2 regions of the Ruoffia sp. FAM 26254 genome follow, and region 1 is predicted to be linked to the other one. Evidence: predicted binding sites of a transcription regulator. Region 1 holds the regulator's gene; the other holds the start of a gene.
The links. The regulator CtsR, encoded in region 1, represses protease genes until heat stress. The targets are predictions, from matches to a motif close to TTGGTCAAAAAAGGTCAAANA.

Region 1 (3,433 bases):
ATAGCAAAGATATTATTTATTGCGGTTATTATTTTAATTATTTTCAATTGGTCACAAGTAGCAAGTGCCTTTGGAGTTGTTTGGCAAGTTGCTTTCCCAGTTGTCTTAGGGGGAATGATGGCTTACGTTTTGAACTTACTCATGAACCAGTTTGAGAAAAGATTGTATCCCAATACGGATAAAAAATGGTTGCAACACACTCGCCGTCCGCTGGCGATTGTACTTTCAATTTTAGTCATTACTTTAGTCGTTGCGGGAATCATTGGTTTAGTTGTTCCGCAACTTGTAACGGCTGTTATTACTTTAGTTGAGGCTGTACCAACAGTGACAGATTCCTTACAAACTTGGGTTGAAGAGCAACAGCATCTTATTCCGATGTTTAATGATTTAATAGAACAAGTGGACTTTAATTGGAGTAGTGTGATGTCTAGTTTTGCTGAGATTGGAAACCGACTGCTTCGAGGTGTAGCGGAGTCTTCTGTATCACTTTTATCTAGTTCAGCTTCAGCTGTGACAACCTTTGTATTGTCAGTGATGTTTGCCCTTTATATTTTAGTGTCGAAAGAAAAGCTGGGTAAAAATTTCAATGATATCCTGATTTCATATTTGAGTGATGAGCAAGTAAGAATTGTTAAGAACATCTTGAATGTGACTGACGATGTCTTTTCCAACTATATTACAGGAACGGTCATTGAGGCTTTTATTCTAGGCTTCATCGTATCGCTTGGACTTTGGGCCATCCAAATGCCATATGCAGCCATGCTCGGAGCCTTGCAAGGAGCTTTAGCGTTTATTCCTTTAGTAGGTGCCTTTCTAGCCGGCTTTGTTGGTGTGATTATTCAATTTGCCGTATCGCCAATTAATGCATTAATCTATCTCATTTTCGTTATTGTTGTTCAACAACTCGAAGGAGATTTGATCTATCCGCGTGTGGTCGGTGATTCAATCGGCCTTCCAGGTATGTGGGTCTTAGCAGCGGTAACTGTCGGTGGGGGCTTGTTCGGAATTTCAGGGATTTTACTTGGGGTACCGGTCTTTGCAACAATCTATAAACTATTTAGTTTGGATATAAGCTACCGTAAACAGATTCGGGAAGAAGCCAAAGAGCGTTCTCTAATGAATGAATATGAAGAAGAAGGCTTAAGATTGAAACCCTTTGAAGCCCTCCGTCATAAAATATTGACACCAGAAGATATTCAAGATATTTAAACAAAATGGAGCCCTGATGTCTATCTAAGATAGATTTAGGGCTCTTTTTCAATTCAAAATGTTGATTTTTTAATAGATATGCTATAATGGTCAAAGAAGGTCAGAAGACACATACTCACTTCATTAAAGTCCTCTTTCCTTAAACTGAATAGTTGTCGAGAAAGTCTTTTTATTATATAATAGTCAAAGATAGTCAATGTTAGTGGAAGGGGGATCATAGTGGCACAAAGAAATATGTCGGATATTATTGAAGCTTATTTAAAAAGCTTTTTGAAAAATAGTGAAAGAATTGAAATCAAACGAAGTGATATTGCAGAACAATTTGATTGTGTACCTTCACAGATTAACTATGTTATTAATACACGCTTTACTCAAGAACATGGCTATATGGTAGAAAGTAAACGAGGTGGTGGGGGCTATATACGGATTCTAAAAGTTGAGTTAGTTGATGAAATCGACGCCCTTGACGATATGATCCAAATGATAGGACCGCGTATAAATCACCGCAGTGCAATCAATATTATTGAAACATTAGTCAACCATAGTATAATGACAGAACGAGAAGGCGCATTAATACTATCAGTGATTGATAAAGCATTACTACAAACAATCTCGTTACATGAACAAGAAGCAAGAGCTTTGATTCTGTCGAAGTTTTTAGAACAATTACGAATTACATATAAATAAAGAGGTGAAAGTATGTTTGAAGAATTATTTACTGAAAGTGCTCGCCAAGTAATGATTTTTGCTGCTGAGCAAGCGTATTACTTAAGACATCAGGCTGTAGGCACAGAACATATCTTATTAGGTCTAGCTCGTGAAGAGTCAGGTATTGCCGGAAAAGCTTTACGTGGCATGGGTGCAGATTACCAAACGTTACTAACTGAATTAGAAATTATTCACGGTAAAGTGAATGCTCCACGTATGCAAGGGGATATTGTTATTCCATACTCACCACGTGCGAAGAAAATTATTATGAATGCATCGAATGATGCGAAACGTTTAGGTGTGCCAAAAGTTGGAACAGAGCATTTATTACTAGGCATGTTAAAAGAAGAAATTTTAGCAACAGTTCTATTAAAGAACTTAGGTATCGACTTAAATGAATTAAGAAAAACAATCTACGAAATGGTTGGTGTGAACGATTCAACAGGACGCGTTCAAAATAGCCGTCGTGGACGTCAAAAACAACAACAGCAACAAAATGGAGCGACAAGTTCGACAACACCAACTTTAGATTCACTTGCACGTGACTTAACACAATTAGCGCGTGACGGGAAGTTAGATCCAGTGGTTGGACGTGCGAATGAAATCCGTCGTATCATACAAATTGTTAGTCGCCGTTCAAAAAATAACCCCGTATTAGTTGGGGAGCCTGGTGTTGGTAAAACGGCAATCGCCGAAGGTCTAGCAGAACGTATTGTATCTGGTGGAGTGGCTGAAAACATTGCTAACAAACGTTTAATGATGTTAGATATGGGTTCACTTGTTGCGGGAACGAAATACCGTGGTGAATTCGAAGAACGTATGAAGAAAATCATTGAAGAAATTACTGAAGATGGTAATACAATTCTCTTCATTGATGAGTTACATACATTAATTGGGGCAGGATCAGCCGAAGGTGCTGTTGACGCAGCAAACATCCTGAAACCAGCATTAGCTCGTGGAGAAATTCAAATCATTGGTGCAACTACTTTAGATGAATATCAAAAACACATTGAAAAAGATGCAGCCTTAGAACGTCGTTTCTCTAAAGTTCAAATCGATGAGCCAACTCAACAAGAGTCTGTTCAAATTATTCATGGACTTAAAGAACGTTACGAAAAACACCACAATGTAGAAATTACTGATGAAGCGGTCGAAGCAGCGGTTAAATTAAGTACACGTTACTTAACTGAACGTCGCTTACCAGATAAAGCCGTTGATTTAATTGATGAGGCCTCAGCTAAAGTACGTATTGATGCAACGACGCACAGTACAAACTTAAGCGACCTTGAGAAAAAATTAGGCGAATTATCCGATAAAAAAGAAAAAGCTATCTTAGCCCGTGATTTTGACACTGCAGCCAAAATCCGTGAAGAAGAACAAAAAGTTGAAACTCAAATCGAAGCAGCTGCGAAAGCAGAAAGCAAAGATAAGGGTGAAGGTGAAGCAATTCTTAAAGTGAGTCCTGAAGATATCGCAGAAGTAATTACTATTTCAACAGGTATCCCAGTAAAACAAT
Region 2 (3,433 bases), on a different contig from region 1:
ACTGCAACCACATTATCACCTTCAGGTAAGTGTTTGTCCAAAATTAAATGAACGACTTGACCTAAGAACTGATAAACTGATGCATCTTTATCTGCATCACCTGGTACAATCCGACAATGTTCAATATTAAGCTTTCTCTTTACAGCCTCTTCCACTTCGTAAAACTTATGTTGTTGTTGATTAAGCAAATGCTCATCAATCATCACAATAAGGTCTCTCCCTTGTTGTGTTAGTTTTACGCCACTACGGTTTACGGATACGAGTGATTGACTTTTCAGCATCTCTAATATCGTTCTTACCGTTCTTTCAGTGAAATTAGTCTGTTGTGAAATAAACTTACGACCAATTCGTTTGTTTACATCATCCAAAACACGTAATACTGCGAGCCTCTCAGCTAACAAATCACTCACTTCAGGAACAATTGACTGAATAATTGTGAATATATCGGCCATTAATTCCCTCCTAGATGGTCAAAAGGCGACCATTACATACAGAGCTACAACTCACTCAGAAAATCTAAATGAGTCTCACACCATGTCATTATCATACCATGACTTGAGTCACCTTGCAACTGAAAAGCTCTTTATCCTGGCTAAAAAACAACCTAACGGGTCACAATATGTCCAACGAGGTCAGTTATTATTAATTTATTAGGAATAAAACCAAACAAATACGCCCGTACAATGCTATTATCGCACGAAATACCTAAGTATTGCGAGTAATATCCATTGAACGGACGTATAAATTATAGATTATTTATCTATGTCATATTATTTTTTATTTAAAGCTTTGCTACTTTCCATGATTCCATCAATTAAGCCGTATTCAAGTGCTTCTTCAGCTGTTTTGAAATTATCACGATCAGTATCTTGCTCAATGACTTCAATTGGTTGACCTGTTTTGTCACTTAAGATTTTATTTAAACGCTCACGAGTTTTAAGTATATGACGAGCAGCAATTTCAATCTCTGTTGCTTGTCCTTGTGCGCCACCTAATGGTTGGTGAATCATTACCTCAGCATTTGGTAAAGCCCAGCGTTTACCTTTCTCTCCGGCTGCTAATAAAACTGAAGCCATTGATGCTGCCATACCGATAACAATTGTTTGTACATCTGCATTAATAAAGTTCATTGTATCGTACATAGCCATCCCAGCTGTTACACTCCCACCTGGTGAGTTAATATATAGGAAGATATCTTTTTCTGGATCTTGTGCGTCCAAGAATAAAAGTTGAGCAATCACTGAGTTTGCTACGTTATCATCGATTTGACCACTTAACATAATAATTCTGTCTTTTAGTAAACGTGAATAAATATCATAAGCACGTTCTCCACGTGATGTTTGTTCTATTACTGTAGGTACTAAATTCATAGTATTCCTCCTTCGCGAATTTAAAGCTGTTAAACAACTTTCTAACCAAGTATAACTCATAGGTCAATAAAGGTCAAGAATATTACTCGGTAAGATTTTTTGCATTATTTACCCCTTATATCGACGTACTAATATACAAAAATAAAGAAGCCGAGTTTTTACACTCAGCTTCTGATTAGTTCTTTATCAATCTTGATTATTCTGCAGACTCTTCAGATTCTTCTGAACTTTCTTCAGATGTTTCTTCTTCAGTTGAAGATTCTTCTGAGCTTTCTTCAGATGACTCTTCTGAACTTTCTTCTGAGCTCTCTTCAGATGTTTCTTCTGAAGCTGCTTCTTCAGTACCTTCTTCTGTAGTTTCTCCACCTTTAGTAATTCCGAATGAGTGAACGATTGATACTGTACGTTCTTCACCTTCGTGTAAGTTACCTTCGATTTGGTAGATATCTACTCTTAATTCATCTCCACTTACAGTATATGCAGCGAAGTTTTGAACTGCTGAATCACGGTTGTTTGAATGACTTGTATCGAATGCTTCTGATTCTTGTGGTTGTCCACCGAATGCGAATAAGTTGTTATAGTAATCAACGTCTTCTTGAGTCATCCAATCTAAGTTAGGTCGAACAGTGTGTACGTGTTCTACACCTTTAGAATAAATATCGTCATACTCTTTAGTACCATCAGTGTTTGGTAATACGAAGATTGTTCCTTGAGGATTTACGTAATACTCTACATCACCTTCTGTAGTCGTTTCAGCTTCATCCACAACACCGTTAGAGAAGTTCTCATCAGTTGGAACATAGTTTAATGGTTTAGTACGTGAAATTACGTGGTCATGACCTTGTAAAGCTAAATCAACATCTAACTCGTCAATTAATTCCATGAATTCTTCACGAACTAATTGAACATCTGTATCTTGTAATGAGTGATATGATTTAGAGAATAATGGTTTGTGGTAAGATAATACAACCCACTCAGCACCATTAGCACGTGCTTCTTCAACGTCATTTCTGATCCAATCAATTTGTTCTTGTCCTAAAGCTTTTCCTTCTGGATTATCTTCAGATTCTTTGTTGTCGTTAGTGTTTGCTACAACAAAGTGAACACCGTTATAATCGAATGAGTAGTATGATCCACCATCGACAGCATCGTTTTCAGCTGGAACGTTAATATGCTCATTAAATTTAGTTGTTAATTGAGGATCTCCATATGATAAGGCATACTCATCGTGGTTACCTGCTGCAACAGCGAATGGTACTTGTAAGATAGACTCTTTAGATTGCTCTAAGATGTCAACCCACTCATCTTCAACTTCAGCAACTTCAACCACGTCACCTGTATGTAATACGAAATCTGCTTCAGTTTCTTCTAATGCTGTAGCAACAGTGTCAGCACCAAATGCTGCTTCGTTATATACATGCTCATTCCAGTATGCGTTTTGAGTATCTGTATATTGTACGAATGTAAATTCTTCTCCTGCTTCACCAGCAGTTGTGAAAGTACCTACTTCACTTGTTTCTCCTGCTTCACTACCTACTTGATAGTAGTAAGTTGTGTTTGGCTCTAAGCCTTCTGCATTTGCTTTATATGAATATTCAGTCACTTCTACTAAATCCATCGATCCAACAGCTGAACCTGAAGTCCATTCTGGACCTGAAACATTCTCGTCAGTATAGTATCCGTTAACTTGTGGTTCGCCGTTATCGTCAGTGACTACTTCGCCTTCTTCATCATATTCGATGTCAGCAAAGATAAAGTAACCATTCTCATCACGTTCACCATAAGTGTTTACTACTTCTTCTGCAGTCGCTTCAAATTCTAAGGCGTCACTTAAATCTTCATTAGTAGAAACCCAAACTTTAGCATCTTCAGCTAATTCAGTTGTGTACCAGTTGAATCCCATTTGCGTACTAGGATCACCATTAAACGTAGTAATAAGACGGTTTGGCGTATTATTAGGTGCTACCTCCGCTACAGTTGGCTTTTCTTCACTTCGTTCAATATCTTGTGCTAATGTCGCTACTGGTGAGAGTAATTGAGCAGCAAGTAATGATCCAGTGATC

Region 2: the regulator CtsR is predicted to act here: its motif matches at 1,430-1,450, upstream of clpP (ATP-dependent Clp endopeptidase proteolytic subunit ClpP).

What each region holds. Positions count from the first base shown of each region.
Region 1 covers NZ_JBGQQY010000041.1:5,942-9,374, forward strand. Annotated here, with positions in the region: gene ACEN3Z_RS09175 (AI-2E family transporter) at 1-1,209, shown strand, start outside; gene ACEN3Z_RS09180 (CtsR family transcriptional regulator) at 1,429-1,896, shown strand; gene ACEN3Z_RS09185 (ATP-dependent Clp protease ATP-binding subunit) at 1,909-3,433, shown strand, end outside.
Region 2 covers NZ_JBGQQY010000002.1:75,667-79,099, forward strand. Annotated here, with positions in the region: gene ACEN3Z_RS01145 (sugar-binding transcriptional regulator) at 1-452, opposite strand, end outside; gene clpP (ATP-dependent Clp endopeptidase proteolytic subunit ClpP) at 771-1,370, opposite strand; gene ACEN3Z_RS01155 (metallophosphoesterase) at 1,567-3,433, opposite strand, start outside.